Regions from separate parts of the Methylobacterium sp. Leaf466 genome, predicted to be linked through region 1. Evidence: riboswitches for the same ligand, from Rfam matches in the RefSeq annotation. Region 1 holds a riboswitch; the other holds the start of a gene.

Evidence for each region. A riboswitch is a leader RNA that binds a small molecule or an ion and turns the genes downstream of it on or off. The one in region 1 is predicted to bind thiamine pyrophosphate.
Region 2: another riboswitch for thiamine pyrophosphate. It lies ahead of thiC (phosphomethylpyrimidine synthase ThiC); the one in region 1 lies ahead of thiO (glycine oxidase ThiO).

Annotation. Positions count from the first base shown of each region.
Region 1 covers NZ_LMRC01000012.1:10,502-25,722, forward strand. The annotation lists gene ASG59_RS06470 (alpha-E domain-containing protein) at 1-289, shown strand, start outside; gene ASG59_RS06475 (transglutaminase family protein) at 327-1,154, shown strand; gene ASG59_RS06480 (hypothetical protein) at 1,196-1,945, shown strand; gene ASG59_RS06485 (adenylate/guanylate cyclase domain-containing protein) at 2,028-3,287, shown strand; TPP riboswitch at 3,315-3,445, shown strand; gene thiO (glycine oxidase ThiO) at 3,541-4,737, shown strand; gene thiS (sulfur carrier protein ThiS) at 4,734-4,946, shown strand; gene ASG59_RS06500 (thiazole synthase) at 4,951-5,736, shown strand; gene ASG59_RS06505 (thiamine phosphate synthase) at 5,747-6,397, shown strand; gene ASG59_RS06510 (hypothetical protein) at 6,677-6,892, shown strand; gene ASG59_RS06515 (hypothetical protein) at 6,952-7,821, opposite strand; gene ASG59_RS06520 (M3 family metallopeptidase) at 7,910-9,967, opposite strand; gene ASG59_RS06525 (extensin family protein) at 10,415-11,113, shown strand; gene ASG59_RS06530 (L,D-transpeptidase) at 11,195-12,397, shown strand; gene ASG59_RS06535 (ABC transporter permease subunit) at 12,384-13,115, opposite strand; gene ASG59_RS06540 (ABC transporter permease subunit) at 13,112-14,257, opposite strand; gene ASG59_RS06545 (glycine betaine ABC transporter substrate-binding protein) at 14,254-15,147, opposite strand.
Region 2 covers NZ_LMRC01000001.1:377,851-393,071, reverse strand. The annotation lists gene ASG59_RS01675 (histone deacetylase family protein) at 1-587, shown strand, start outside; gene ASG59_RS01670 (MFS transporter) at 694-1,893, shown strand; gene ASG59_RS20215 (WcbI family polysaccharide biosynthesis putative acetyltransferase) at 2,222-3,193, opposite strand; gene ASG59_RS01665 (hypothetical protein) at 3,310-3,633, shown strand; gene ASG59_RS01660 (sigma-70 family RNA polymerase sigma factor) at 3,740-4,363, opposite strand; gene ASG59_RS01655 (flagellar biosynthesis repressor FlbT) at 4,696-5,115, opposite strand; gene ASG59_RS01650 (flagellin) at 5,355-7,022, shown strand; gene ASG59_RS01645 (hypothetical protein) at 7,193-7,567, opposite strand; gene thiC (phosphomethylpyrimidine synthase ThiC) at 7,779-9,671, opposite strand; TPP riboswitch at 9,755-9,859, opposite strand; gene flaF (flagellar biosynthesis regulator FlaF) at 10,128-10,487, opposite strand; gene ASG59_RS01630 (hypothetical protein) at 10,712-10,969, shown strand; gene ASG59_RS20860 (hypothetical protein) at 11,148-11,300, opposite strand; gene ASG59_RS01625 (hypothetical protein) at 11,399-11,713, opposite strand; gene ASG59_RS01620 (metallophosphoesterase) at 11,825-12,355, opposite strand; gene ASG59_RS01615 (energy transducer TonB) at 12,366-13,472, opposite strand; gene tolR (protein TolR) at 13,477-13,950, opposite strand; gene ASG59_RS01605 (MotA/TolQ/ExbB proton channel family protein) at 14,032-14,724, opposite strand; gene ASG59_RS01600 (hypothetical protein) at 14,794-15,210, opposite strand.

The DNA.
Region 1 (15,221 bases):
CCGCGAGAGCGTCAAGCCGCTGCTGGTGGCCGACCTCCTGATCCTCAACCGGCAGATGCCGCGATCCCTCGCCAATTGCTACGGCATGCTCGTGGAGCACCTCGACCTCGTCGCCGACGCCTACGGCCGGCGCGGGGCCAGCCAGCGCCTGGCCAGCAACACCCTCGCCCGGCTCGAAGGCGAGAACATCGAGCGGGTGTTCAATTCCGGCCTGCACGAGTTCGTCACGGCCTTCATCGCCGAGAACAATCGCCTCGGCGCGGCGGTCATCGAGCAATATCTGGTGTAGGGTCGAGGCCTGAAGCCCGCGCGACCAAGGTTCCCGCATGCGCATCCGCGTCTTCCACGAGACCCAGTACACCTATGAGCAGCCGGCCCGCGGACTGATCCAGGTGCTCCGGCTGCGGCCGCGCGACCACGACGGGCAGTACGTGCGCCGCTGGCGCATCGAGCCGTCGGTGGATGGCCGCATCAGCGAGCGCGAGGACGGCTTCGGCAACATCGTCCACTGGTTCACGGCCGACGATCCCGCCGATGCCCTCACCATCCGGGTCACCGGCGAGGTCGACACCAACGAGATGCACGGCATCGTCCGCGGCACGATCGAGCGCCTGCCCGACGTGTTCTACCTGCGCGACTCGGATCTCGCGATGGCCAACCCCGAGATCCAGGCCTTCGCCAGGACCGTGGCCGCCGACGGCGATCCGACGCCCCTGTCGCAGCTCCATCGCCTGATGGCGGCCGTGAACGAGACCGTCGCCTATACGCCGGGACCGGCCAGTGCCAGCACCACCGCGGCCCGGTCGTTCGAAGCCGGCAAGGGCGTCTGCCAGGACCATGCCCACATCTTCATCGCCGCGGCCCGGTTCCTGGAGATCCCGGCCCGCTACGTCTCGGGATACTTCCACCGGGGCGACGGCGTCGTCGACCAGGAGGCCGGCCACGGCTGGGTCGAGGCCCTGGTGCCGGATCTCGGCTGGGTCGGGTTCGACCCGGCCAACGGCATCGCCACAACCGAGGCGCACATCCGCGTCGCGATCGGTCTCGATTACCTGGGCGCGGCCCCGATCCGCGGCAGCCGCATGGGTGGCGGGACGGAAACGCTCGCCGTGACCTTGCGCGTCGAGCAGGCACAGGCTTCCGTCCAGTCCTGATTCCGGTATCGCGCCGGAGCGTTTGAGGGGAAAACCGGACCGTGACCTACTGCGTCGGGCTCCTCGTCGAGGACGGGCTCGTGATGATCGCCGATACCCGCACCAACGCGGGGCTCGACAACATCTCGACCTATCGCAAGCTCCACCACTTCAACGTGCCGGGCGAGCGCGTGATGATGCTGGCCTCGGCCGGCAACCTCTCCATCACCCAGTCGGTGCTGAGCATGCTCGCCGAGGGCGTCGACGACAAGGAGAGCGAGGCGCCCCAGACCATCCTGCAGCAGCCGACCATGTTCAAGGCGGCCCAGCTCGTGGGGCGGGCGATCCGCCGGGTGCGGGCGATCGAGCGCGAGGGGTTCGAATCGGCCAACCTGCGGATGGACGTGTCCTTCCTGTTCGGCGGCCAGATCGGCGCAGAGCCGATGCGGTTGTTCATGATCTACTCGGCCGGCAACTTCATCGAGTGCAGCCGCGACGCGCCGTTCCTGCAGGTGGGCGAGCACAAGTACGGCAAGCCGATCCTCGACCGGGCCGTGAAATACGAGACCGACCTCTACGACGCCCTCAAGGTCGGCCTGGTCTCGATGGATTCGACCATGCGCTCCAACCTCGGGGTGGGGTTGCCCATCGACATCGCGGTCTCGCGCTCGGGCTCCCTCGACACCGAGGTAAACTACCGGATCGAGGCCGGCGAGAGCTATTTCCACGACCTGCGCGAGCGCTGGTCGGCGGCCCTGCGCGCCGCCCATCGCGCGATCCCGCGCCCCCCCTACGGCCCGTCGGGGCGGTAGGCCGGACGCACAAGGTTTTCCCGCCACGGGAAACGCCGATTTCCCGGTTGCCTCGCCGGGGGGCGACAACCACCTAGGCCGTATGCTCGATCGTGGCCCGCCCCAACCGCCGCCGCCGACCGCCGATGCGGACGGGTCCGAGGCCAACGACGTTCCCTTCGGGGCGCTGCAGGCATGCGTCGCCCTGCGTGACTGGCTGCTGAACGAAGGCGCGCGCCTGCCCAAGGCCGACGACCTCCTGGCGGGGCTGTCCGAGCGGCTGATCGACCTCGACGTGCCCATCGACCGGGCCACCACCGCGATCGATACCCTGCATTCGGAGTATTCCGGGATCGGCCGCTACTGGACCCGCAAGGACGGCCCGTCGGTGCGGCTGTTCCCGCACGGCGAGGCCTCCGACAAGGCCTATCGCGAGAGCCCGTTCCTGACGGTCCACGAGACCGGCGAATGGCTCGTCCTCGACCTCGCCGAAACGCCCGAGGACCGCTACGCCGTCCTCCCCGAACTGAAGGCGGACGGCTACACCCACTACATCGTCGCGCCGCTGTTCTTCACCAACGGCACCCGCAACGGCATCACCTTCGCCACCCGTGCGCCGGAGGGGTTTCGCGACGAGGACATCGCGATCCTGCGCTTCGTCATGCCGACCCTGGCGGCGGTGATGGAGATGCGGATCGTCAACAAGACCCTCGACCAGGTGCTGCGCATCTACGTCGGCGACGAGCCTCATACCGCCATCCTCGCCGGGGACATCCGCCGGGGCCAGGTGCGCCGCATCCGCTCCGCGATCCTGTTCGCCGACATGCGCGACTACACCCGCATCTCCGCCGACATGACGCCCGAGGAGGCGGTGACGCTCCTCAACATCTTTTTCGATTGCCTCGTCCCGGCCATCGAGCGGGAGGGCGGCGAAGTCCTGAAGTACCTCGGCGACGGCCTTCTGGCGATCTTCCGCGAGCCCGGCGACGACCTCGGCAGTGCGGCCAAGGGCGCCCTCATGGCGGCCCAGAGCGCCCTGTCGGCCCTCGACGAGGCCAACGGCCTCGGCCGATTCGCCATGCCGGTGGCGGCCGGCATCGCCCTGCACCACGGCGAGGCGGCCTATGGCAACGTCGGCTCGGGCGCCCGGCTCGACTTCACGGTGATCGGTCGCGACGTGAACCTCGCCAGCCGGCTGGCCAAGCTCAACCGGCTGCTCGGAGAGCCCCTCCTGATGTCGAAGCCCTTCGTCGACTTCCTCTGGGGCGACCCGGAACCCCTCGGTCTGCATGCCCTGGACGGATTTCCCGAACCGATGGCGGTCTATCGCCCGGCCCGGCCGCTTTCGGCCCGAGGGGATTGACCGCGACGTGCGGCGGGACCACATCAGGGTCGTTCCAGGGAGATCCCCGACAAGGGGCTGAGACACCGATGAGCCCGTCCTTCACGGACGGGCGGCGCGGAAATCCTTTGAACCTGAACCGGCTCATACCGGCGTAGGGATTGGACCGCGGGCCCCGTGACAACGGCCCGGCTCGCTCGCCGATATGCGAGCGACAGGACACCAGTCTCCGCCGGTCGATGCGGAGAGAGTTGTGGCGGACCTGGCGACCATCATCGGATCACGCAGACCGACCGGGGAATCCTGGCCGGGCGTCGGCCTACCGCAGAGCACCGACGTCATCGTGGTCGGGGCCGGCGTCGTCGGCCTGTCCATCGCCTGGCGGCTCGCCGACGCGGGGAGGTCCGTGACGGTGCTGGAGCGATCCGAGGTCGGCGCCGGCGCGAGCCTGGCCGCCACCGGCATGCTGGCGCCCGCCGCCGAGCACGAGCCCGGGTCCGATCCGCTGCTGCCGCTCGCCCTCGACAGCCTCGCGCGCTGGCCGGCGTTTCGCGACGACCTGGAGGCGGCGTCCGGGCTCGACATCGACTACCGCACGCAAGGCACCCTCGTTCTCGCCATCGGCCGCGACGAGGTCGAGCGCCTGCGTTTCCGCCACGACCTGCAGACACGCTCCGGCATCCGGGCGCGCTGGCTCTCCGGCCTGGAGGTGCGCGAGCGCGAGCCGATGCTGCGCCCCGCCGTCACCGCCGGGATCCTGTGCGAGGACGACCACCAGGTCGATCCGCGCAAGGTGATGGCCGCGCTGATCCGCGCCTGCCGGGCCGCCGGCGTCGCCCTGGTGGCGCCCTGCCCGGCCCAAAGCCTCGACTGGGCCGGGGGACAGGTCCGCGGCGTCGTCACCGCGCAGGGGCGCATCGCCGCCGGGACGGTGGTCCTCGCCTCGGGCGCCTGGAGCGGCGAACGCGGCCTGCTGCCGCCGGAGCTCGCGCTGCCGGTACGGCCGATCAAGGGTCAGGCGCTGGCGGTGAAGACCACGGCGCGCACCGGCACCCTCACCCACATGGTCTGGACCGAACAGGTCCACATGGCGCCCAAGGGCGACGGCGACCTCATCGTCGGCGCCACCGTGGAGGATTGCGGCTTTCGCGCCGGCCTCACCGCCGGCGGCCTCTATGCCCTGCTCGAAGGCGCCCGCCGCGTCCTGCCGGGGATCGAAGAGATGGAGATCGGCGCGGTCTGGAGCGGCTACCGCCCGACCTCGGACGACGACGCCCCCATCGTCGACCGCCTGGCGCCCGGCCTCGTGGTCGCCACCGGGCACCACCGCAACGGCTACCTCCTGACCCCGGCCACCGCCGACGCGGTGACGGCCCTCGTCGACACCGGTGCGGTCCCGGACTTCGCCCGCGGGTTCGGCCTCGGGCGCTTCGAGGCGGCGCCCCGACCGGGCATGAGGGTTCCGGCATGACCATCACGGTCAACGGCACCCCCCGGGACCACGCGGCGTCCGACCTCGAGGCCCTGTTCCGGATCGAGGCCGAGGAGGCCGGCATCGAGAGCGTACAGGGGGTGGCCATCGCGCTCAACGGGCGGGTCGTGCCCCGCCGCGAGTGGGCGCGCACACCGCTGGGCGACGGCGACCGCGTCGAGATCGTGCGGGCCATGCAGGGAGGATGAACCCATGAGCGCATCGATAAACACCGACGACGCCCTGGTGATCGCCGGCGTGAGCCTCGCCTCGCGGCTGTTCATCGGCACCGCCGGCTATCCGACCCAGACCATCATGACCCAGGCCGTCGAGGCCTCCGGCGCCGAGGTGGTGACCGCCTCGATCCGGCGGGTCTCGCTCGAGGGGCATGGGTCCGACACGGTGCGGCGCCTGGCGGGCTACCGCTTCCTGCCCAACACCGCCGGCTGCGAGACGGCGCGCGACGCGATCCTCACCGCCGAACTGGCCCGCGAGGCCCTCGACACCACCTGGATCAAGGTCGAGGTCATCGGCGACCGCGAGACCCTCTACCCGGACGTCGCGGAACTGCTCGCCGCCTGCCGCCACCTCGTCGACGACGGCTTCACCGTCCTGCCCTATTGCAACGACGACCCGGTGCTGTGCCAGCGGCTCGAGGACATCGGCTGCGCCGCGGTGATGCCGATGGGTTCGCTGATCGGGTCGGGCATGGGCATCGCCAACCCGGCCAACCTCGAACTCATCTGCCGCCGTGCCGGCGTGCCCGTCATCGTCGATGCCGGTATCGGCACCGCCTCGGACGCGGTCATCGCCATGGAACTCGGCGCCGCCGGCTGCCTCCTCAACACGGCGGTCGCCAAGGCCGACGATCCCGTGCGGATGGCGCGGGCCATGCGCCGGGCCGTCGAGGCCGGGCGCGACGCCCATTGCGCCGGCCGGATCCCGCGCCGCGGCCGGGCCGAGCCGTCGAGCCCGCAACTCGGGCTGGTCGGCTCGTGAGGCACCGGGAATGAAGCCGCTGCCGTCGCCGCTGCTCGTGGTGACGGACCGGGGGCCGATCCGCTCTCCCTCCGACCTCGCGCTGGCAGGAGCGCGCCTCCTCGCCACCGTCGAGGCGGCCCTGGAGGGCGGCGCGCGCTGGCTGTGGTTCCGCGAGAAGGACATGGCGTCCGGCGAGCGGCGCCGGCTGGCCGTCGCGGTGATGACCCGAGTGCGGGCCTTCGGTGGAACCTTCACCCTGGGCGGCGAGGCCGCAGCGGCGGTGGCGATCGGGGCCGATGGCGTCCATCTGACCGGCGACGCGACGCAGGACGCGATCGCGGCGGCGTGCAGGGCCATGCCCGACGGCCTCGTCGGCGTCTCCGCCCATGGCGCGTCGGACATCGGGCGGGCCGCCGCCGCCGGAGCCGATTACGCGACCCTGAGCCCGATTTTTCTCACCGCCAGCAAGCCGGGCTACGGCCCGGCGCTGGGCGTCGACGCGATCCGGGCGGCGTCGGGCTCCGGCCTGCCGGTGATCGCCCTGGGAGGCATCGCGCCCGCGCACGTCGCCGGCTGCCGCGGCGCCGGTGCGGCCGGCATCGCGGTGATGGGCGGCATCATGGCGGCGGACGACCCGGGCTCGGCCACGGCGCGCTACCTCGGTGCCTGGACAGGCTGACGCTGCGACCCGAGGTCTGCGCCGTCCGAGCCCGGAAGGCGGCCTCGGCACCGCCATCCGAACCGGCTGCCTTCTTCAATCACCACCCGTTAACGAAGACCTGAAGATCGTCGGGTGGGTGCGTCTTCGCACCGCGAACATTTGCGGGCACTGCAATAACGAATAAATCGTGAAGCTCTCGAACGATATGGAACTTTTCAGCGGTTTCCCCATTATCCGCAGAGTGTCGTCGTCGCGTTTTCGAAATCTTCCTGGTGTCCCACAGGTCCGGTGACCGCAATGCCCGTTTTCGATGCCAAGAACCTCGACTCCGATACGGAAGGCTTCGCCCTCCTCGCCGCGATCCTGTACCCGACCCGTGAAGCCCAGGACCGCGCCCTGACGCACGGTCGTTGCCGTGCCGATCGCTCGGCTGCGCTCGCCGATCCGCTGACGATGGAGATGCGGTTTCCCCAGCGCGCCGGACAGACCGAGGCGGCGATCTCGACCTCCTAGGGCAGCTTGATCCGGACCGCCCGTCGTGACGGGTCGGTTCGCCGGCCCGTGCGATTCGACTACCAATCCTGCGCTGTGATCACACCGTCCTTCGTCACGACGGCCCAAGCGCGGCCGCGACGCTCGATGGTCTCCACCCGACCGACTCCGGGCACCATGTCGCCACGCGCGACCTCCACGAGGCGCCGCTTGCGGTCCTCCAGGACGGCGATGCCGTCGTAGACCTCCCGAACCGCCCAGTTCGTCACCGCCGCCGTCTTCGGCTTGGTCTCGACCGCCCCCTTGGGATCGGCCAGCGACCCCGTCTGCACCGGCTCGGCTGGAGCGGCCTTGGCCGCCTGCGGCGCCACAGGTTGCGGCGCCGGGGCGGCGGGGACCGCGAGGCGCTTGTCGATGACCGCGCCGAGGCTGGCGATGCGAGCGGCCTGCTCGCGGTCGGACACGTCCTGTTTATCGGTCAACGCGACGAGGCGCGCGGCGATCGCCTGTTCCATCCGTGCGATCCGCTGCGAGACCTCGGCCCGGATCGCCTTGGCGTCCTCGGCCGCGCGTTCGCCGGACTGGCCGACCGTGGCGGCCAGCCGGCCGATCTGCGTGGCGATGCGAGCGGTCTCGCTGCGTCCCGCCTCGAGATCGGTCTTGATCGCCGACAGGGTCAGCGGGGCCGTGGCGTCGCGCGGGATGGTGAGGGCGGTGCCCCCCGCCCCGAGGATCAGGCCGATGCTGAGGGCGGCCCCGCCGACTGCCGCTGCGCGGGCGTCGACGAAGCCGAACGTCTTGCGCCGCAGGGCACGGGCGGCGGTCACCACCGGCGGCGCGTCGGGCCGGGTCTTGGCCGATCCCGAGACGGCCTGCTTGAGCAGAGCCTCGGCCGAGGCGCCGGCCGGGGTTGCAGACGGCGGCTTTGCCGCGACGACCGTATCCGTCATGAGAAACCGTCCCGATGAAACAGGTCTCCATCGTTAAGGACGTTTGTTTACCGAAGGGTTACCATGTTCGGGCGGTAACCCCCCGGCCTCACGCGGCCAGGCCGCGCTGGCGCAGCAGCGGCGTGATGCTCGGCAGGCGCCCGCGGAAGGCGGTGTAGGCCTCCTTCGGGTCGCGGAGGTTGCCGGCACCGTAGACGTAGGTGCGCAGGCGCGCCGCCGTCTCGGGATGGAAGATGTCCCCGGCCTCGCGGAAGGCGTCGAAGGCGTCGGCGTCGAGCACTTCCGACCACAGGTAGCTGTAGTAGCCGGCCGCATAGCCGTCGCCCGAGAAGATGTGCGCGAAATGCGGGCTGCGATGGCGCATGGAGATCTCGGCCGGCATGGCGATGCGTTCCAGCGCATCCGCCTCGAAGGCCGCCACGTCGAGGCCGTCCTCGCCGGCGCTCGAGAGGTGCAGCGTCATGTCGACGATGGCCGAGGCGGTGTATTCCACCGTCGAGAATCCCTGGTTGAAGGTGCGTGCGGCGAGCAGGCGCGCCAGCAGGTCCTCGGGCATCGGCTCGCCGGTGACGTAGTGCCGGGCGTGCTCGCGCAGGACCTGCGGCTGCTCGAACCAGTGCTCGTAGAGCTGCGAGGGCAGTTCCACGAAGTCGCCCGAGACGGCGGTGCCCGCCAGCAGCGGATAGGTCACGTCCGAGAGGAGCCCGTGCAGGGCGTGGCCGAACTCGTGGAACAAGGTGCGCGCGTCGTCGAAGGACAGGAGGGTCGCCTCCCCGGCCGGCGCCTTGGCGAAGTTCATCACGTTGACGATGATCGGCTTGACGTCGCCGATCAGGCGCTCCTGCGAGCGGAAGGCGCTCATCCAGGCGCCGCTGCGCTTCGAGGCGCGGGCGAAATAGTCGCCGATGAAGACGCCGACCTGAGACCCGTCGGCGTTGCGCACGCTCCAGGCGCGGATGTCGGGATGGTAGCGCGGGAACTCCGCCAGTTCCTCGAAGACGAGGCCGAACAGGCGCGAGGCGGTGTCGAAGGCCGCCGCGATGACCCCGTCGAGGGAGAGGTACGGCTTGATCTCGCCCTCGTCGAGGTTGTGCTCCACCCGCCGCAGCTTCTCGGCGTAGAAGCGCCAGTCGTGGCGGGCGAGGGCGAAGTTGCCCCCTTCCGCCTGGACCAGGGCCTGGAGTCGGTCGCGCTCGGCCGCCGCGCGGCGATGGGCGGGCGTCCAGACGTTGCGCAGGAGGTCCATGGCCGCGTCGGGGGTCCCCGCCATGGTGTCGGCAAGCTTGAAATGCGCGAAGCTCTCGAAGCCCAGGAGTCTCGCCCGCTCCGCGCGCAGGGCGACGATCTCGGCGATGATGCCGCGGTTGTCGTGAGCGCCGCCGCCCTCGCCGCGCCGGGTCCAGGCCTCGTAGGCGCGCTCGCGCAGGTCGCGGCGGGTGGAGAAGACGAGGAAGGGCTCGATCAGCGAGCGCGACAGGGTGATGACGTGGCCGTGCTCGACGCCGCGCTCCTTGGCGGCGCTGGCGGCGGCGGCCTTCAGGAAGGGCGGCAGGCCGGCCAGGTCGTCCTCGCCGTGGAGGGGCAGGACGAAGCCGCTCTCGTCGGCGAGCAGGTTCTGGCTGAAGCTGGTGCCGAGTTCCGCCATGCGGCCGCTGATCTGGGCCATCCGTTCCTTGGCCTCGGGGGCGAGGTCGGCGCCCGACCGGCGAAAGCGGGTCCGGTAACGGTCGAGGACGCGCCGCTCCTCCGGTCCCAGCGCCTCGGCGGTCTCGTCCACGCCGGCGATCCGGGCCCAGAGCCGGGGGTCGAGGTAGATCGCGCTGCCGTGGCGCGCCAGCCGCGGCGTGATCGCGCGCTCGACCGCCTGCAGCTCCGGATTGGTGTGGCTGCCGCTCAGGTTGAAGAACACCGAGGCGACCCGGTCGAGGGCCTGTCCGGCCGTTTCCATGGCGACGACGGTGTTGGCGAAGGTCGGCGCGTCCGGATGGCCGGCGATGGCCGCGATCTCGGCGGTATGGGCGTCCAGGGCCTCCTCGAAGGCCGGCAGGAAGTGCGCCGCCTCGATCCGCTCGAACGGCGGCAATCCGAAGGGGGTATCCCAGGCGGGCTCTGCGAACGGGCCGGAAAGGGTGGTGCTCGTGGTCATTGTCGTCCTTGGTCGTCCTGGCGGGATCGCGCCGCCGATGGCCCTGAAGGTAGAGGGGCCTTGGCCCCGCGCAAAGCCATCCTTTGCGACACAGGGCGACGCGGCCGCTCCCGATCGGTATGCGGTGAAGACCCGACGTCGATGACGACGCGGGCGACGCGTGAGGGGAATGCGATGCCGACGCCGCGACGAGCACACCCATCGAGGGTGAAAGTCTGTCTGTTCGTCGCCCTGTCCGGGGGGCTCTTCACCGTCATGCCGCCGTCCGGCTCGACCGCAGCCGAAGAGAAGACCGCTGTCCGGGAGACGTCCTCGGTCCAAGACAAGCCGGCGATACAGTCACCCTCGCCGGTGCCCCCTCCCCGCCCGGAAGAACTCGGCTCCTCCGCCGCATCGCCGAATCCTGTGCCAACTCCTGCGACAACCCCTGCGCCAACTCCCTCGCCGGTGCCTCCGAGCGCGCCGCCGCCGCCCGAGCGGCCGAGCGAGCTGACGCCGGCGGCTCCGGCACCCGCCGTCGCCGCGCCGCCGCCGGCCGAGATGCCGGCCCCGCCGCCGCGTCCCGCCGACCTCGGCTCCGAGACCGCCCTCGCCATCAAGGTCGAGGCGGTGGACGACACCGCCTGTCGCCGGCGCCTCGAAGGCCTCGGCGCCGTCGTCTCGCCCCTGCCCCCGATCGCGCTCGGCCAATGCGGGGCGGCGAGGCCGCTGCTGGTCTCGAGTCTCAAGGGTGTCGCGCTCAATCCGCCGGCCACCCTGGTCTGTCCTGCCGCCGAGGCCCTGGCGCGCTGGACGACGGAGGTCCAGGTCTTCGCGGAGCGGGACCTTGGCGCACCGCTGGCCATTCTCGGCATCGGCACCTCCTACCTGTGCCGCGGCCAGAACCACGATCCGGATGCCAAGCTCAGCGAGCACGCCTTCGCCAACGGCGTCGACGTGATGGGTTACGGCTTCACGGGCCGCCCCGCCATCGCGGTCGGGCCTGCGGCCAAGGGGACGCCGGAGGCGGCCTTCCAGGCCAGTGCCCAGGCCAAGGCCTGCGCCTTCTTCCGCACGGTGCTGGGGCCTGGCTCGGACGCCGCGCACGCCAACCACCTGCATCTCGACGAGCGGGAACGGTCCGCCGGTCACCGACTCTGCCAATAGGCCGGGAACGGCATCGGTCCTCGTGGCTTGATGGTCCGGATGGACGACCGGGGTAGGACGGCGATGACGACGACGGCGGCGATGCGGACGGGTGCGGTGCTGTTTGCCCTGGTTGTCGGGGGCGGCCATGCCCTGGCCGCCCCCGACGACGAGCGGCTGACCAGGGATGGCGTCAACGGCGCGGCCTTCGCGGACGAGGGAGCCGGGGCCGGCCGTGCGTTGAAAAAGGACACCGCGCGCAAGGCGGCGGGCGAACGGCCCGACCCGCTGCTCGTCAAGGTGCAGGTCCTCCTCGATCGGGCGCGGTTCTCCCCGGGCGCCATCGACGGGCGCGATGGCGACAACCTCCGCGGCGCGCTCGCCGCCTTCGCCGCGGCCCGGGAAGGCGCGGCTAAGGAAGGCGCGGCCAAGGACGCGTCAGCCAAGGACTCGTCAGCCAAGGACGCCTCGACCAAGGACGCCTCGGCCGGGAAGTCCCTCGGCAAGCCGTTGTTCGAGACCCTCCAGGCGACCAGCGCCGACCCGGTCCTGGTCGACTACACCCTCACCGAGGACGACGTCGCCGGGCCCTACGTCGACGAGATCCCCGCCAAGATGGAGGATCAGGCCGACCTCAAGGCGATGGGCTACGAGACCCCGCGCGAGATGCTGGCCGAACGCTTCCACATGAGCGGCGCTCTCCTGGCGGCCCTCAACCCCGATGCGGCCTTCGACAAGGCCGGTACCCTCGTCACCGTGGCGGCGGTGCCGCCGATGGAGAGGGGCAAGCCGCGGGCGCTCAAGGGGAAAGCGGGGAAGGAAAAAGCCGGCACGGAAAAAGCCGGCACGGAGAAGCCGGACACGCTGAAAGACGACCAGGAACCGCCGCGGGTGACCCGCATCGTGGTCGACAAAGCCGCACGCCAGGTCCGCGCGTTCGACCGTGACGGGACCCAGCTCAGGTTCTATCCCGCCTCGATCGGCAGCGACGAGAAGCCGGCGCCGTCCGGCACCGCCAAGGTCGAGGCGGTGGCCTTCGAGCCGACCTATACCTACGACCCGAAGTACGCCTTCGACGGCGTCAAGGCCAAGAAGCCCTTCACGATCCGTCCCGGCCCCAACAACCCCGTGGGGCTCGCCTGGATCGACCTGTCGATCCCCTCCTACGGCATCCACGGCACCGCCGAGCCGGAGAAGGTGGGCAAGACCGAGTCGCACGGCTGCGTCCGGCTCACGAACTGGGACGTGCGCGACCTCGCCACCCTCGTCGAGAAGGGCGCCGTGGTGGAGTTCAAGGACGAGTAGCGCGGCGCAAGAGACCTGCGACGGCGAGCATCGCGGCATCGCATAGGAACGCCAGCGCCGCCGTGGCGCAGGCACCCTGGAGCAGCGGAACCAGGTTCTGGTTCTGGAGGCCGGCGACGATGGGGGTGCCGAGGGTGGCGGCGCCGGCGAGCGCCCCCACCGCTGCGGTCGCCACCGCGAGGACGAGGCCGGTGCGCAGGGCGTCGAGGATCCCCGGCGCGGCGAGCGGCAGTTCCACCTGCCGCAGGACCTGGAGATCGCTCAACCCGATGGCCCTGCCCGCCTCGCGCGCATCGGTCGGAACGCCTTCGATGGCGCCGATCGTCCCGCGCAGCACCGGCATGATGCCGTAGGCGACGAGCGCGAGCAGCGTCGGCGGCCCCCCGAAGCCCAGCACCGGCAGGGCGAGGGCCACCACCACCACCGGCGGCACGGCCTGCGCGAAGGCTGCCACCCGGTCGATCTCTCCACGCCAGGCCAGGGCGCCCGCCCGCGTCACCAGGATGCCGAGGCCGACCCCGAGGATGGCCATGACGGCGAGTCCGCCGGCCGCGATGGACACATGGCCGGTGGCGAGGTCCACCAGCCGGTCCAGGCTCACCGGCCGCAGGGCCGGTTGCCCGAAGGCCGCGACGAGGGAGCCGGCGACACCGGGAAGGCTCGCCGCGGCCAGGACTGCCCCGGCCAGGGCCGAGCCCCCTGCCTTCCCGATGCTCATGAGTGCCACCGCCGTCGTGCCATGGCCTCGGCCGCCCCGAGGCCCGCATCGGCCGCGAGGGACAGGCCGACGATGGGCAGGGCCCCGAGCAGGATCAGGTCGGGGGCGAATTGCGCCATGCCATCGAACACGATGCGTCCGAGCCCGCCCGCACCCACGAGGGCACCCAGGGTCGCGAGGCCGAGGCTCTGCACGGCCGCGACCCGCAGGGCGCCGACGAGGACCGGAGCGCCGAGGGGAAGCCTGACCGACAGGAGGACCTGACGGCGGCCGAGGCCGACGGCCTCTGCGGCATCGACCAGGGTGGCCGGTGTTCCCCCGAGCCCGGCCGCCAGGCCGCGCCAGAGCGGCAGCAGCAGGTAGGCCGCGATGCCGAGGATGGCGGGGCCGGGCCCGAGTGCGCTGAGCCCGGCTTCGCGCAGGCTCGGTACAGCGCTCAGGACGGCCGAGAAGGCGCCGACCAGGGCGCCGAACAGGGCCACCGCCGGCACCACCTGGATGCCGCTCACCACCACCTCCACCAGACCCTGACCGCGCCGCCACAGGGACATCGTCACCGCACAGAGGCAGGCGAGGACGAGGGCGCCGCCGGCCAGGACGAGGTGCTGGACGATCGCCTCGCCGAGGACGGCGTGGCGGGCGCGGAACTCCACGGCCAGCGAGAGGTGATCGAGGGTGCCCGACCGGGCGAGCGTGGTCAGGCCCGCGGCCAGCCCCGCGATGGCGATGGCGCCGAACCCCGGCATCCGGAAAGCGCGGACCGACCAGCCCGCCGCCGCCAGCAGGACCATGACCGCGCACCAGCCGCCCGATCCGACGCTCGCCCTGGCGGCGGTGGGGCGGCCGTCGAGGAGGGCGGTCGCGCCCGCGCCGAGACCGGCCGCCAACAGAAGCACGGCGGCGCCGAATATCGGCAGGGCCAGGGCGGCGCCCACCCGTCCCGGCGCGGCGGCGAGCAAAGCCAGCCCGGCGAGACCGAGGCCGGCCACGGCATGGACGTGGCCGCCGCCGGCCGCGGCACCGAACGCCGGCGTCCCGAGCGCGAGCCGGTTGGCGGCCACCGACAGGAGCGGCAGCCCGTAGAGGCTCGCCGCCAGCGCCAGGGCGAGGATGGCGGCCGCGGCGGCACGGGCGGTCGTCATCGGCCCCCGCGCCGGTCGGCGAGGTAGCGCGCGGCCACCGCTTCGGCCGGCTCGCCCTCAACCGCCACGGCGGCGTTAAGCCGGCGCAGGGTCGCGGCGTCGAGGGAGCGGAACAGGTCGGCCAGGGCCGGGCGGATGCCGGGGTGCCGGGCGAGGCTGGCCTCCCTGATCACCGGCGCCACCTCGTAGACGATCTGCGCGTTTTTGGGGTCGGCCATCACCACGAGGTCGAGGGCGGAGAGGGCGCCGTCGGTGCCGTAGACCATGCCCGCATCGACGCCGCTGATCCCCTGCGCCGCCGCCCGCGCGGTCACGGCGGTGTCGCCGCCGGGGAGGCTGATCACACGGTCTCGCGGCATGTGGAAGCCGTAGGCCGCTTCGTAGGCCGGCAAGGCCGCCGGGCTCTCGACGAACTCGGTGGAGGCGGCGAGCCGGATCAGGCCACGCCGCACGGCCTCGGCGAAATCGGCCATCGTCGCCAGTCCCTCGCGCCGGGCGAGATCGCCCCGGACCGCGATGAGCCAGGTGTTGTTGGCCGGCGCCCGCTCCAGCCAGACGAGGCCACGGGCGGCATCGCTGCGGGCGATGCTCGAAAAGGCGCCCTCCGGCGTCCGCCAGGCGGGGTCGGTCTCGGTACCGGTGAAATAGGCGCCGTTGCCGGTGTATTCGGGATAGACGTCGACATCGCCCGACAGCAGCGCTGAGCGGACGATCAGGGTCGGGCCGAGCCCGAGGCGCCGCTTTACGGTCAGGCCGAGCCCTTCGAGCACCAGGGCGATCATGGCTCCGGTCAGGGCGCCCTCCGTATCGCTCTTCGAAGCGACCACGAGGGGGCGGTCCGCCGCCACGGCGCCGCGCCGGGAGGCGTCGACGAGCGCGAAGGCGACCATCGCTCCAGCGACGAGGGATCGCCTGGGGAGGGTGGCGTGCGACACACGCGTCACGCTGGTTCTTCGGCCGTCAT
Region 2 (15,221 bases), on a different contig from region 1:
CCTTCAGCGCCATGCGGCCGCCGGGCCACCACGCCGAGCGCACTAAGGCGATGGGGTTCTGCATCTTCAACAACGCGGCCATCGCCGCCCGCCATGCCCAGAAGGTCCACGGGGCCGAGCGGGTCGCCATCGTCGATTGGGACGTGCACCACGGCAACGGCACCCAGGACATCTTCTGGTCTGACCCCTCGGTGCTGTTCGGCTCGACCCACCAGATGCCGCTCTATCCGGGCAGCGGCGCGGTCTCCGAGACCGGCGAGCACGACACGATCGTGAACGCGCCGCTGCGGCCCTTCGCGGACGGGGACGCCTTCAAGGAGGCCTTCGAGAGCCGCATCCTGTCGCGCCTGAAGGCGTTCCAGCCCGACCTGATCGTGATCTCGGCGGGGTTCGACGCCCATTGGCGCGATCCCCTGGCGAACCTGATGCTGGAGGCCGAGGATTTCGCCTGGGCGACGCAGAGGGTGATGGAGATCGCCGACACCGCCTGCCAGGGCCGGATCGTCTCGGTGCTCGAAGGCGGCTACGACCTCAAGGGGCTCGGCGATTCCGTCGCCGCGCATGTGGCGGTGCTGATGAAGGGATGAGGGAGCGCCGCGCGCCGGTCATGCGACCCGCCGCCTCGACAGGGCGGCGCCTTTCACGGCATCCCCGGTCGCGCCATCCCGCCCCTCGATCACGACCGCCGTCCGCATGACCGCCGCCCCGCCAGCGACCTCCTCCGCCACCCGCCTGATCGTGATCCTGTCGGTGGCGGGCTTTGCCAGCACCTTCGCGGGTCGCTCCATCGAGCCGCTGGTGGGAGTGCTGGCGCGCGATCTCGCCAGCGATCCCCATACCGTGGCGCTGCTCTCCACCGCCTTCGCGCTGCCCTATGCCCTGATCCAGCCGGTGCTGGGGCCGCTCGGCGACGGCCTGGGCAAGGAGCGCATCGTCGCAATCTGCCTCGGCGTCCTGGCACTGGCGCTGGGCTGCTGCGCGCTGGCTCCGGACATCGCGAGCCTGTTCTGGCTGCGCATCCTCGCCGGGGCCGCGGCCGGTGGAGTGGTGCCCCTCGCCCTGGCGCTGATGGGCGACCGCATCGCCCTCGCGCACCGCCAGGTCGCCATCGGCCGCTTCCTGGTGGCTGTGATCCTCGGACAGCTCTCGGGCTCGACCTTCGCCGGCCTGATCGAGGCGACGGTCGGCTGGCGCGGTGTCATGGCCATCACGGCCGCGGTCGCGGTGGCCGCCGCGGCGGCGGCTCTGTTCGGGTTCGACCGGACCGCCGCCGCCCCGCCCCGGCGCGTCGGCGTTCGCGAGGCGGTGGCGCGCTACCGGACCATCGTCGCCATTCCCCGGGCGCGGGTGCTGTTCGCCGCCGTCTTCGTCGAGGCGATCGCGGTGTTCGGCATCTTCCCGCACCTGGCGCCGCTGCTGGAGGCGCGCGGGGAGGGTGGCCCGCGCGAGGCCGGGCTGGCGCTGGCGGGCTTCGCCGCCGGCGGCCTGATCTATTCCGCCTGCGTCGGGCTGTTCGTGCGCCACCTCGGCCTGTCGCGGATGCTCATGGCGGGTGGGACCATCTGCGCCGGGGCGCTCCTCGTCATCGGGATGGCCTCGCGCTGGCAGGTGGATGCCGCCGCCCTCGTGGCGTTGGGCCTCGGCTTCTACCTGCTGCACAACAGCTTCCAGGTGCAGGTGACGGAGGTGGCGCCGACGGCGCGCGCCTCGGCCGTGGCGCTCCACGCCTTCTCGTTCTTCTGCGGCCAGGCGCTGGGCGTGGCGATCCTGGGCGGCGCGCTCCAGGCTCTCGGGCAGTTCGCCTCGCTCGGCCTTTGCGCCCTCGTCACCCTCGGCCTCGGCCTCGTCACCGCCCGGCTCCTGGGGCGACCCACGCCGATGAAGATGCCGTGAACCTGGCCTACCACTTCCGGTTAATCGCGTCGTGATGCGGACGTGGGTTCGCTCGGGCGCCGCCCCGCCAGACCCTCGCGACCGTGGCGGCGGAGACTTGAACGACACGACCTTCGACGGCACGCCCGACCTCCCGTGGGTCGGCGGCCGCTGAGTCGGATGCGCGCGCCGGCACCCTCACGGGCGCGCGGATCGAGGGCGGCCATTCCCCGGATGTGGCGGACGACGGACGGCTGCCGGCGGCATCCTCCTGAGGATCGATGCTCTCGCCGAACGGGATGTTCGGACGGCGGGAACACCGGAACCGAAGGCGGCACCAGGATTCAGATTACCGGGGCCACTGCGCCGCGTTGCCGAATTTGGCCAGCGAGTCCTTGATGACGGGCAAGTGGATAGACTCATCCTTCATGACCGGCAGGTTCATGAACTTGTCCTTCGGAACCCGGGAAAAGGCCTCGTACTCCAGCTGCACGAACTCCTCCAATCCGTAGACGCGACCCGGCCTATCCCCAACAGACGTCGATTTGAAGAAGTACGATCCATCGAATGATAGGTTGTTGTGCCGGGCTATCTCAGGATAAACGGGATAAATTGTCGAACTTGCTAGAAAATTCGGGACCGTGTTGACGTCCATTTGCCAACCACTTCTGCGAGCCAATCTCATATTTTCCAGATAATGGGCAATCTTATCGATAAAGGGCACAAATATACGAGAAGATGGATGGTTATGCGAAAAAAAGCATACACCATCGCTAATGAGCCCTCGCATTTCCTGCTCGAACCCTATGTCGACAAACTGCTCCCTGCGCCGAAGTTCCAGGAACGAATTTTCGCACTCGTCGAAGTAGCCGAGGACGTCGTATGCGCCGCGCTGGTAAAGACCGATCGCTTCGTTCGCCGGCAATCCGGACGCAAAGGCCAGAGTAGCGATTAGGCTATGATAATCGCCGAGCGGCCCCTGTATTCTTGCGCCCATATGGCCAATATAGGACACGTCAGGGTGAAGGCCCGTGAAAACAATATTCGTGATAAAAACGACCGGGATCGGGTAGAAAGATTCGACGATCCGAGCCGCCGAAAATTCCTCGAACTTATCAGATAGGGGAATTGTGATAACAAACGCATAATCGCGCTTATTTGCAATAAAATTTGCCTGTATCTCGCTAATATCGGCCGGTCGCGTCGTATGTACACCATACGAATCGACAACGATTTGATCCAGCACCCAGGTTAATCCATGCTTTAAAGGCTGTACTTGGCAATTGCCAATTACCAGGCACCTTTTGGTCGCATTGGACATATTTGCAATTGTGCCCCTTCGACCGAGATGCGATCTGCTTCGCGGCACTTTGTGGGGCTTGGGTCTATGGATTTGCCCCGGTCAAAGCAAGCCGCGCGCCCCCGCCGCCAGTCAAGATGAGGTGCTCGTGGACCGTCGACACCAAGACGATCGAGGCCGCCGCCGACAAGGGCTTCGCGCTCAAGGTCGGCGGCGTGGCCTTGCCGATCGCCAGCGTGACCGTCTCTGCCAATCTCGTGCGGGTCGTCCCCGTCGCGATGCCGGCCGCCGGCACGCCGGTCGAGGTCTCCTACGCCTTCTACGGCCGGCCCGACGTTCCGCCCGGAACCCACGCGGGAGCCTGGGGCAACGTCAAGCGCGTCGGTCCACCCTCCTTCTACTTCCAGGGCGAGACCGTGGACACCTGGCTGTGCGCCCACAAGGCGGTGACCTCCGCGTGAGGATTGCGCCGGTGTCCGCAGTCGCCAGCGGACGGCCCGGTCGGACCGGCATCAGACCCCGTGGACGCAATCGCCGGACGTCCGTCGACGACAGCGGCTTTCCCGATCAGACCGAGCGCAAGCTCGCCTGTCCGCCGTGGTCGGTGTCGTGCCGGATCGCGGAGCGCACGAGGCCGTCCGGGCCGATCTCGTCGGCGGTGTAGCCGAGAACGTCGGCGAGGCGCTCGCGGGCGCGCCAGAGGCGGCTCTTCACCGTGCCGATTTTGCAGCCCATCGCCTTGGCCGTTTCCTCGTAGCTCAGGTTCTCGATGGCCACGAGGGTCAGGGTCCGCGCCATGTCGGGCGGCAGGGTGGCGATCGCCGTGGTCATGTCCTGCAGGTCGAGGCGTCCGCCCTGGGAGGGGAGGGTGACCAGACGCGCGGCATAGGCGCCGTCGCCGTCCTCGACCTCGTTGGCGCGCTTGCGCTGCCCGGAATAGAAGGTGTTGCGCATGATGACGCTGAGCCAGGCCGGCAGGTTGGTGCCGCTCACGAACTGGGCTCGGTACTTCCAGGCCCGCAGCAGCGTGTCCTGCACCAGATCCTCGGCGCGGCCGGGATTCTTGGTGAGCGACAGGGCGAAGCGGTGCAGGAGCTTCATGTTCTCCTGCAGGCCCTGGCGGATCTCCTGCGCGAGGCGCTCGTCGGAGCCCCGCGCCAGCGCGGTCTCCAGTTCGGCGAGAAGGGCCACCACCCGCTCGGAGGGGGTCCAGGCGGCATCGCAATAGACGTCCCGCAGGGACGCGCCGAGATGGAGCCGGATGGAGGCGGGCAGGCCGGGGCGGAGTTTGCGTGACGGTTCGATGGGAGACGCTCCCGACGCTGGCCAGGGGCGATCGGGCGACGCGCCGACCCAAGACGGCCCGTCCCTTCACACGTCCCCGTGACTGGGACAGGTCTGGGCAAAACGCCGGCCGCGCGCATCAACACACGTTATGGCGAGCGGGCTTCTGCGGACCGCGCAGGCGATTCGCGGGTACACCCATCGCCCGTTACCCGGGGAGGGACGCACCTCGATCCCGGTCAGGTCTCGTCGGCCGGCGAATCGGGCTGCGCCTTGGACAGCCGCTCGGCGAGGCTGGCCTCGTAGGCCACGAGGTCCTTGCCGCGCTTGAGCGCCCGGTAGAAATCGCCCGCCTCGATCTGCGCATGGATGTCGCGGATGAAGGGCGCCATGCTCGGCACCATCGCCATCACCTCGCTCGCCTGCGCGACGAACAGGTTCTCCGGTCCGCTCGGATCGTCGGCGAGGTAGAGGACCGTCAGCGTGAGGTAGAGGCGCTTGCAGGCGGTATCGGCCTCGCGCTCGGTGATGATGTCGCTCTCGCGCAGGAATTTCGTGACCGTCTCGATGACGAAGCTCGAGCGCCGCGAGCCGTTGCGGATCGCCGCGCCGCCGATCAACAGCCGCTCGAACGGCTTGAGTTCGATCTTGAGGGGCATGGTCCGGATCTCCGCTGGAGCCGGACCATCGTGGCTTATGGTTAACGAACGATAAAGATCGCTCTCGTGCGTCCGGCGCAAGTGCCTGAACAGTAAGAGATCCATTGCGACCGGGCGTAATTCGCAGCCGCTTGCAATCTCTTGTTGACCTCGCCGCTTAAGCCCTTCGCAACTCCGGCGTGGTTTGTTGGCCTGGCTCCCAAAACAGGGGGCTCACCGATCAGAATGGATCACACACCATGTCTTCAGGCGTCACCCTCACCGCTGCCACCCGCCAGAACCTGCTCTCGCTGCAGGGCACCGCGGACCTCCTGTCCAGCACCCAGAACCGCCTCTCCACGGGCAAGAAGGTGAACTCGGCGCTCGACGATCCGACGAGCTTCTTCACCTCGCAGTCCCTCTCGGGCCGCTCGGGCGACCTCGGCGCGCTCATCAACGGCATCTCCAACGGCGTCCAGACCATCCAGGCCGCCAACCAGGGCATCACCTCGATCCAGAAGCTGGTCGATTCGGCCAAGTCCACCGCCAACCAGGCGCTGGCCGATAAGAGCGCGACCACCAGCGGCACCCCCGCCACCGCAGCCGTGCTGACCGCCGGCGTCGGCTACCAGGGCAGCAGCACCGCGGCCACCGACGGCACCCAGAATTTTTCGGGCTCCAACAGCCTGGTCTTCACCGTCGCCGGCGGCAGCACCGCCAGTGCCGCCACTCCCTCGACGATTACCCTGAACGCCACCACCCTCGCCGGCCTGACCAGCGACCTCTCGAAAGTCAGCGCCGACACCATCGTGACGGCGATCAACAACCAGCTCGCCAACGACGCCGTGCCGTCGGGTGTCACCGCCTCGAAGTCCACGGACGGGCGGATCGTGTTCACGGCAACCGACACCGGTGCGGATTCCGCCGTGAGCCTTACCGGCGTCTCGGGTGACCGCGACATCGGTTTTGGCACCGGTGCCGCCGCCACGACGCAGACGGCGAGCGGATCTGATGCTGCGAACGGTGCGAAGGCCGCCGTGGTATCCGGCGAGACGATCGCTGCCACGATCGATCTGTCCGGCGCCACCTCTCCGACCTTCGAGATCCAGCTCGGTTCCGGCGCCAAGAAGACCATCACCGTCGCCGACGGTGCGACCGCCGCTTCCACGAGTCAGGCTGAAATCGCGACGTCGATCAACGCCCAGCTCAACGCCGATACCGGTTTTGCCGGGAAGGTCTCGGCGTCGTTCGTCGACAACCGGCTTACCTTCACGACGGTCGGGACTGGTTCCTCGGAGAAAGTCAGCGTCGGAAACGCAGCCGGTGTCGACCTCGGCTTCGGCACGGCCGGTTTGACCGCGGCGGCGAAAGTCGGCTCGGGTGAAGGCTCGGCCAGCGGTGCCAACGCGACCCGGACCTCGCTGGCCAAGCAGTTCAACACCCTGCTCGACCAGATCACGCAGCAGGCCAAGGACTCGAGCTACAACGGCATCAACCTGCTCTACCGCAGCGGCTCCGACGCGTCCGAGAACTCCCTCAAGGTCACCTTCAACGAGACAGGCTCGTCGAGCCTCAACATCGAAGGCGCCAAGCTCGACTCCGAGGGCCTCGGCCTGACCGCGGCCACCGGCGGCTTCCAGTCGGATGCCGAGATCAACGACGCGCTGAAGGCCATCACGCTCGCCACCAGCCAGCTGCGCGCCCAGTCCTCGACCTTCGGCTCCAACCTCTCGGTGGTGCAGAACCGTCAGGACTTCTCGAAGAACCTGATCAACATCCTCGATACCGGCTCGGCCAACCTGACGAACGCGGACCTCAACGAGGAAGCCGCCAACTCCCAGGCCCTGTCGACCCGCCAGTCGATCGGCATCTCGGCCCTCTCGCTCGCCAACACCGCGCAGCAGGGCATCCTCCAGCTCCTCCGCTAAGGGAGCCAACCTGGGCGACCGCTCCCTCGGGGGCGGCCGCCCTTCGGCAGCGAACGGGTCGTCGCGGCGCAGGCCACGGCGGCCCTTTCGTCGTCCGCAACCTCCGAGACACGACATGGCGAAACGGCCGGGGCGCGAAGCCCCGGCCGTTTCGCGTCGAGGGGTCGGTGTCAGGCGGTCCGGTCGAGGGGTCGCTCGCCGACTTCGCTGCGGGCGGCCGCCACGGCGGCGTAGGCCCTGGCCTTCAGTACCACCGGGTCCGGCAGCTGCACCACCACATCGCCGGAGCCAGGGTCCACCAGCTGGTAGACGAGGGTCTTGGTGTCCTGGTCGACGGTGACCCGCCGTTCGGTGCGTTCGGCCTCGACCTCCACCGGCCGGTTCTCCGCAACCGGTGAGGCGGGGTTCGAAATCGGCCGGATGTCCAGCCGCACGGCGGGCTGGAGCGGCGCGGCTGCCGGCGCATCCGCCGCCTTGACGGGCACAACCGGTGCCGGCGCCGCCGTTCTGATCGGCGTCGTCGCCGTCACCTCGGAAATATTCATCGCCCGCCCTCCTGAGCCGGTCGCGGCATGCAACCAGAAACGACGGGGCTCCTGAATCGAACCTTAAGATGCGCGCCGCACGAACAGATGAGCGGGGGCACCCTGAAGAAACCGACACAAGAAGGCGTCGATTTTTAAGGATTCGGAACGGGCATCATGCCTCGGTGATGGGTTCGAGGATGCGCGAACACCCTCGAACCGACCGCGACGACTACTCCGCCGCGTCGACGTAGAGCTTGCCGCCCTCTTCACGGAATTCGGCCGATTTGGCCGCCATGCCGGCCTCGCGCTCCGCCTCGCTCAAGGAGGCTGCCTCTCCCAGCACCTGCCCCGCCGCCTCCATCGCCAGCACCTCGGCGCGCAGGTCCTGCGTGATCTTCATCGAACAGAATTTCGGCCCGCACATCGAGCAGAAATGCGCGACCTTGTGGGCGTCCTTGGGCAGGGTCTCGTCGTGGTAGGCGCGCGCCGTGTCCGGGTCGAGGGAGAGGTTGAACTGGTCCTCCCAGCGGAAGTCGAACCGGGCACGGCTGAGGGCGTCGTCGCGCAGCTGCGCCGCCGGGTGGCCCTTGGCGAGGTCGGCGGCATGGGCCGCGATCTTGTAGGTGATGACGCCGGTCTTCACGTCGTCGCGGTTGGGCAGCCCGAGATGCTCCTTCGGGGTGACGTAGCAGAGCATGGCGCAGCCGAACCAGCCGATCATGGCGGCACCGATGCCCGAGGTGATGTGGTCGTAGCCCGGCGCGATGTCGGTGGTCAGGGGCCCCAGGGTGTAGAACGGCGCCTCGCCGCACTCGGTGAGCTGCTTTTCCATGTTCACCTTGATCTTGTGCATCGGCACGTGGCCGGGGCCCTCGATCATGGTCTGGCAGCCCTTGTCCCAGGCGATCTTGGTGAGTTCGCCGAGCGTCTCCAGTTCGGCGAACTGGGCCGCGTCGTTGGCATCCGCGATAGAGCCGGGGCGCAGACCGTCGCCGAGCGAGAACGAGACGTCGTAGGCCCTCATGATGTCGCAGATCTCGTCGAAGCGCTCGTAGAGGAACGATTCGCGGTGCCCGGCCAGGCACCAACGCGCCATGATCGAGCCGCCGCGGCTGACGATGCCGGTGACGCGGCGCGCGGTGAGCGGCACGTGGGCCAGGCGCACGCCGGCATGGATGGTGAAATAGTCGATGCCCTGCTCGGCCTGCTCGATGAGGGTGTCCTTGAAGACTTCCCAGTCGAGCTTGAGCGGGTCGCCGCCGACCTTCTCGAGGGCCTGGTAGATCGGCACCGTACCGATGGGCACGGGCGAGTTGCGCACGATCCAGGAGCGGATGTTGTGGATGTTGCGGCCCGTCGACAGATCCATCACCGTGTCGGCGCCCCAGCGGGTCGCCCAGACCAGCTTCTCGACCTCTTCCGCCGCCGACGAGGTCACGGCCGAGTTGCCGATGTTGGCGTTGATCTTGACGAGGAAGTTCCGGCCGATCGCCATCGGCTCCACCTCGGGGTGGTTGATGTTGGCCGGGATGATGGCCCGGCCCCGTGCCACCTCTTCGCGCACGAACTCGGGGGTGATGAAGGCGGGCAACGCGGCGCCGAAGCTGTTGCCGTCGCTGAGCGCGGCCTGCGCGCCCTCCAGCATGGTCTCGCGGGCGAGGTTTTCGCGGTGGGCGACGTAGATCATCTCCTCGGTGACGATCCCGGCGCGGGCGAACTCGTATTGCGTCACCATCTGGCCGGGCGCCGCCTTGCGGATCTCGCGGGTCGCCGGGCAGGGGGCGACCAGCTTGTCCTCGGGCACGAAGCCGTTGTCCTCTGGCTTGACGGCACGCGGTGTCACCGTGGCGTAGCCGCGCTTGGCGATCCACGGCTCGCGCACCCCGGGCAGACCCTGGTTCAGGTCGATCCGCGCATCCGTCTCGGTATAGGGGCCCGATGGATCGTAGACCCGGACGGGGGCCTCCTTGGGATCGCTGAGCCCGATCTCGCGGAACGGCACCCGGATCTCGGGGTGGCCCGCGACCGCTGCGTAGACCTTGCGCGAACCGACGATCGGTCCGGTGGTCACCGCCTGTGGCTGGCGCTGGGGAAGATCCTTGGGAAGAACGGGTGCATTCATGGGGGCGGCTCCTGGCGCTGGAGGCGACCCGCATTCGTCGACGACATCAGGCGGCGCGGCGACAGGGTCCATAGAAGCCCGATGCGCCGTCTCGTTCCCGTCCCTCCGCCGGTACGAACCGGATCAGGTTCAAGGGTCAGGGCGAGAAGCCCAATCTCAGCCCGGCACGGGCTCCCCTCGGAACGACCCAAGGGTCGGGCTTGCGCGGTCGTTTGTCAAATCCCCCGACCCGGCCATCCTCACGGGTCGGCTGACCGAACCGCCGGTTCGGCGTCGCGGGCTCAGGTCCCGGGTCGCCACGGCCCATGACGAACGCGCAGCGGGCGGCCGCGACGAGTCTCCGATCTCGTCGACGAAATCCACCTTCTCGTGACGACGCTTTCGACCGAGCAGACGATGACCGTGCGGAACGGAGCCCAAGCTCGCATCGACCGCCGGACGCCATCGGCGTGTGGATCAGGTGCGCAGGCCGGCGGCGATCTGGTGGTTGATGTTGATCAGCGCCGAGAGCTTCTCGGCCTTCGGGTCGACGAGGGTATCGATCATCCGGCGGAAGACGAACACCGACAGCTGGGCGATGTTGGTCTTGATGTCGGCTGGCAGCGGGCTCTCGGGAGCGGTGGCCGCACCGGCGATGATCGTCCAGACCTTCTGGTTGAAGTTGAGCGCCTCGCTGAGCCCGCCCGACAGGTTTGTCCAGTCGCCCTGGATGGCCTGGAGCCGGCCGGCGGCCTTGATGAGGACGGCGGCTTCGGCCTCCCGCGGGGTCATCGCGGTCCGGGAAACCTTGGCGTAGGCACTGGCACCGTAACTCATCGTGGTCCTCGCTGCGGCGGCGCGGTCCCGATTCCGGATCGCGGGGCGTCAGCTAGACAGTCTTGTGTTAACACCCGGTAATCGCCGCCGCTGGGCATCGTGACGGTGGGTACCGTCTTGCCGTCAGCGCCGTCCTGCCGCAATGCCGCCGGGAAACTCGGCAAAGGCATGTGGCGGAATCCGCGCGCTGGCCTGTCGCGACGGGACTCGGGACCCACGCCGGCATGATGAACTTTATCCTGGGGACGATCGCGGGCGGATTGATCGCCTGCATCGCGACGATCGCGGCGGCGCGTCATCCGGAAGTACAGCAGCGCCTCGGCCTCGTTCCGGCGGTGCCGGCACTGACCCTGGCAGCGGGCCCTCAGCGGACTGAGGCCCCCTGCGCTCCCTCATCGGGCAAGGGAACGGCAGAGGCGACGGTCGGCCAGACCGACATGCTGTTCTCGCGGCGCCGCTTCTGGTTCGTGGCGCCGCACTGAGCCGCTCTTCTACACCGTCGCCCGGCTCATTTTCGACGGCCCGGTTCGAGGGCCGGGAATGCCGACCCTCCTCTCATCCGAAATCCGTTCCTTCGCGTCACGCCGAGGATGTGGACGTCGCTCGGGCGCCGCACGGGCTGGGCGATGCGGCTCCCGCTCGCATTACCCGATAATCGTATCAGTAGGCGCTGAGCAGAAACATCAGCATGGTCGTGGCGACCGTGGTGCTGAGAAAGCCACACATCGCAGCGGCGAGGGATGGGCCGGTCTGCGTGCGATCGACATCGCTGGTGAGCATGGCGAGGTCGCTGGAGGAGGTGATGGTCTTCATGACGGCTGGCTTTCGGGATGACCGGTCGTGGGGCTTTGTCGAGGGAGACTGTGGACAACTTCTGACGGGATCGCGGTGCGTGGCCGCACCCGAACGCGTCAGTCGCAGCGGTTGACGGATTTGGCGATCCTGAGAGCGCGGGACTCGCTGCGCAGGTCGATGGCGACGACATCGGCCCCGCAATCCTCGAAGGCGTCGCGGGCCTCGGCGTAGCGGTCGCCGACTTCGTCGAGGGTGTCGCAAACCCGGCCGCGATCGCCGATGCGGGCCTCCTGCCGGGCCTGATAGCGCAGCGCGTTGGCCTCGACGACCTTGCGCTCGCCCTCGGCACAGGAGGGGCGGGCGATGGAGGGGCCGACCGCGCCGACGAAGACCGTCGCGGCGACGAGCACCGTGGTGATGGTGTTACGCATCGGGACAACCTTGCGATGGTTGACGAGAAGTGAAGATCTGATCGGAGATACATCCGCCGGCGTTTCCGGCAGTCATCTCCCGTTCATGGCCTTGAAACGGCCGGTCGCCGGTTAAGGTTCCGCCGGTTTTTGCGGCGCAGCTTTGTGTCGGCGCGAGGTCAGGATCGTCGCGAGCTGCACCGGCGCGAAGCCCTGTGCATCGACCCCGACGTCGTATTGCCTCGGCGCCGGCTTCAGCTTGCCATGCGAATGCCCGTGCAGGTCGATGACGCCGCTGCCCATCCGGTTCCAGGTCCGGAAGGCGTAATGGCACAGCACCAAATGGCGATCGTCGACGGTCAATTCTGCGTAGTGGGCGACCGAGTCCCAGCCCGGAGCGGCGAGCGTCCCCGGCCCGTCGTTGTTGCCGATGATGAGGTGCTTCGTTCCGTTCAGGCTCGCCAGGAGGGCGGCCACCGCATCGTTGTCGGGGCCCAGCGCGAAGTCGCCCAGGTGCCAGACCTCGTCGTCCGGCAAGACCACCGTGTTCCAGTTGGCGATCAGCGCCGCGTCGTGGCTGGGCAGGTCCCGGAACGGCCGCCGGTCGATCCGCAGGATGCGCGGGTCGCCGAAGTGGGTGTCGCTGGTGAACCAGGTCGCCATGCGGCGGCCGTCACCGGCCGGGGCTGAAGCGCAGGGGCACCGTCACCGCAAGGCTGCTCACTGAGACGCCGGCGGGGGCTGCCGGCAGCGAGCCCCTCACGGTGGCCAGCGCCGCGCTGTCGATCGGACCGACCCCGCTGCTGCGGGCGAGCCCCGCGCTGGTGACCTGGCCAGACCGGGTCACGGTGAAGCGCACCACCGCGACGCCTCCGGCCGTACCGGCCGCGGCGTTCCTGTCCATCCGGCCGTGGATCGCCGAACTGAGAGCACCCTGCCAGGCGCGCAGTGCGCTCGGATCGTTGCCGCCCGCGGCCGCGCCGGCACTGCTCTGGCGGGAGGCCGAGGCCGAGTTCTGGGCGCCCCGGGCGGTGTTCGGTTCGGCGCTGCGATCGCGCGTCTCGCGGGCGGCGTCCCGGACCGCCTTGGCCCTGGCCTCGCGCTTGGCCTCGATCTCGGCCTTCCGACGCGCCTCGCGCTCGGCGATGCGCTTGGCCTCGCGCTTGGCTTCCTGGCGCGCCGCCTCGAGCTTGGCCGGGTCCGGCGGCGTCGGCTTGGGCCGCTGCGGCTCGGGCGGCTTGGGCTGAGCCACCACCTTGGGGGGCTCGGGTGGCTTAGGGGGCTCGGGTGGCTTGGGGGTCTCGGCGACCACCTCGGGCGGTGCCTCGATCGGGGCGGCCTCCTCGGCGGTGGAGGTGACGACCTGCTCCTGCGGCGGTGCCGCGGCCGCGGACTCGGCCGGGGCCGCCGGCTCGACCTCGGTGGGAACGGCCATCGTCGCCTCGGCCGGTGGCTTGGCCGTCGTCGTGTCCTCGGGCGCGATCGCCATCGTATCGGGCGGTGCGCTCGACACCGTGGCGTCCGGCGCCTCCACGGGCTCGGTCTCCGCCGGGGGCGGATCGGACTGAGCCTGATCGGCGGGCGCCTGCGAATCCGCCTCCGTCATCTGTGGAGCCAGATCGATCGTGATGGTGTTCTCGCCGGGCGGCGCCGACGGGGGCGGCGCGTAATAGGCCAGCCCCGCCAGCGCCGTCGCGTGCAGCAGGAATGCAACGAGAAAGGCGGGGCCGAGCCCCGACGGTCCGCCGCCGGGCTGGTCTGCGGTCGTGGACAGGCTCATCGGGCTATCGCGGCGCCCCGGCGGGCACGGTCGGCAGCGGGCCGCCAGGCGACTGGGCGATCAGCGAGACCTTGGTGAACCCGGCCTGGCCGACGAGGCCCATCACCTCCATGATCTTGCCGTAGGGCACGTCGCGGTCGCCGCGCACCAGCATCACCTGGCTCGGGTCCTCGGCGGCCAGCGCCCGCAGCCGCGGCAGGATGGCCTCCGCGCTGAGGAACTCCTTGGCGAGGAAGGGCTGTCCGTCCTTGTCGATGGAGATCTCCAGGGGCTTCTTGGCCTGCGCTACCTTGGCGGCCGTGGTCTTGGGCAACTGCACCGGCACGCCGGTGGTCATGAGGGGGGCCGCCACCATGAAGATGATCAGCAGCACCAGCATCACGTCCACCATCGGCGTGACGTTGATCTCCGACATCGGCGCCGAATCGAGGCCGTCCTCGTCGTCGCCGCCGGAGGCGCGGATCGAACCCATCGCCATGGTCGTGTTTCCCTGAACGGAATGAGGCGGTGCAGCCGGGCCCGTCTTGGGGGCGGCTTCGGTCTGAGAAGCGAGGCGCGGCTATTCCGCGGCGGCGGCACGGCCCTGCACGGTCCTGTCGCGGGCCAGACGGTTACCGAGGATGCCGATGCTCGACACGAAGGCGGATTGGATGCGCCCGAGGTCGTTCGTCAGCTTGTTGTAGGCCATCACCGCCGGGATCGCGACGATCAGGCCGATGGCGGTGGCGAACAGCGCCTCGGCGATGCCGGGAGCCACCACGGCGAGGGAAGTGTCCTGGCTCTTCGCGATGGCCGAGAACGAGTTCATGATGCCCCAGACCGTGCCGAACAGGCCGATGAAGGGCGCCGTCGAGCCGGCGGTGGCCAGGAGCGGCAGGCCAGTCTGCAACCGCTTGATGTCGAGGGTGAGGGCGGCGCGCATGGCCCGCTCGATGCGGTCGCGCCGTTCGGCGCGGGTCTCGCTGGTGTCTTGGTCGCGCCAGGCCTCCACCGCCGCCCTGGTGACGGATCGGGCGAGGCCGCGGCCCTCGGTCTCCAACGCACCGTTGGCACGCACCAGGGCATCGAATGCCTTGGCCTGTCGCTTGGCGCCGGCGAACCGCACCACCTTCTCCAGCATCACCGTCCAACAGGCGACGGACGCCACGACCAGAAGGATCATCACGCCCTTCACGATCGGATCGGCCTGGAGGAAGAGGCCGAGGAAGGAGAGATCGTGGGCGATCTCGACGGGGGCGTGGGTCGGGTCCATGAGGGTCCCTCGGGTTCGATGACGGGGCACCCGCGGCCGGGCGGCCGTGGGGCGGACGGTTGTCGGGCCTCAGCGGGCGAAGGCCGCCGCTGCCTTACTCTCGGGCTCGATCCGCTCAAGGCAACTCTCGCGGCTCGCCTGCGCGCCTTCGCAAGCCAGCACGTCGTTCAGGAGGACCCGCCCGATCTTGGGGCAGGCGATCCCCGGGAAATCGAACAGCCGGACCACGGTCTTACGATCCGGGATCGGGCCGAGCTCGACCGCGAGCCGCTTCTGGGCGACGCCCTCGGTATCGAAGGCGAAAAGGTCGACCTTGAGGGACTTCAGCGCGGTACCGCGGCTGTTGTCCACCATCAGGTAGGTCCGGCAGGCGTCTCCCGCCGGCTCAAGCCGGTTGAGTTCGAGCTTCAGGGGTGCACCCTTCGTCTCCTGCGCCGCGGCCGGCCCGGCCAGCACGACGCCGAGGGCGACGACCGGAACGGCCATCCGACGCCGAT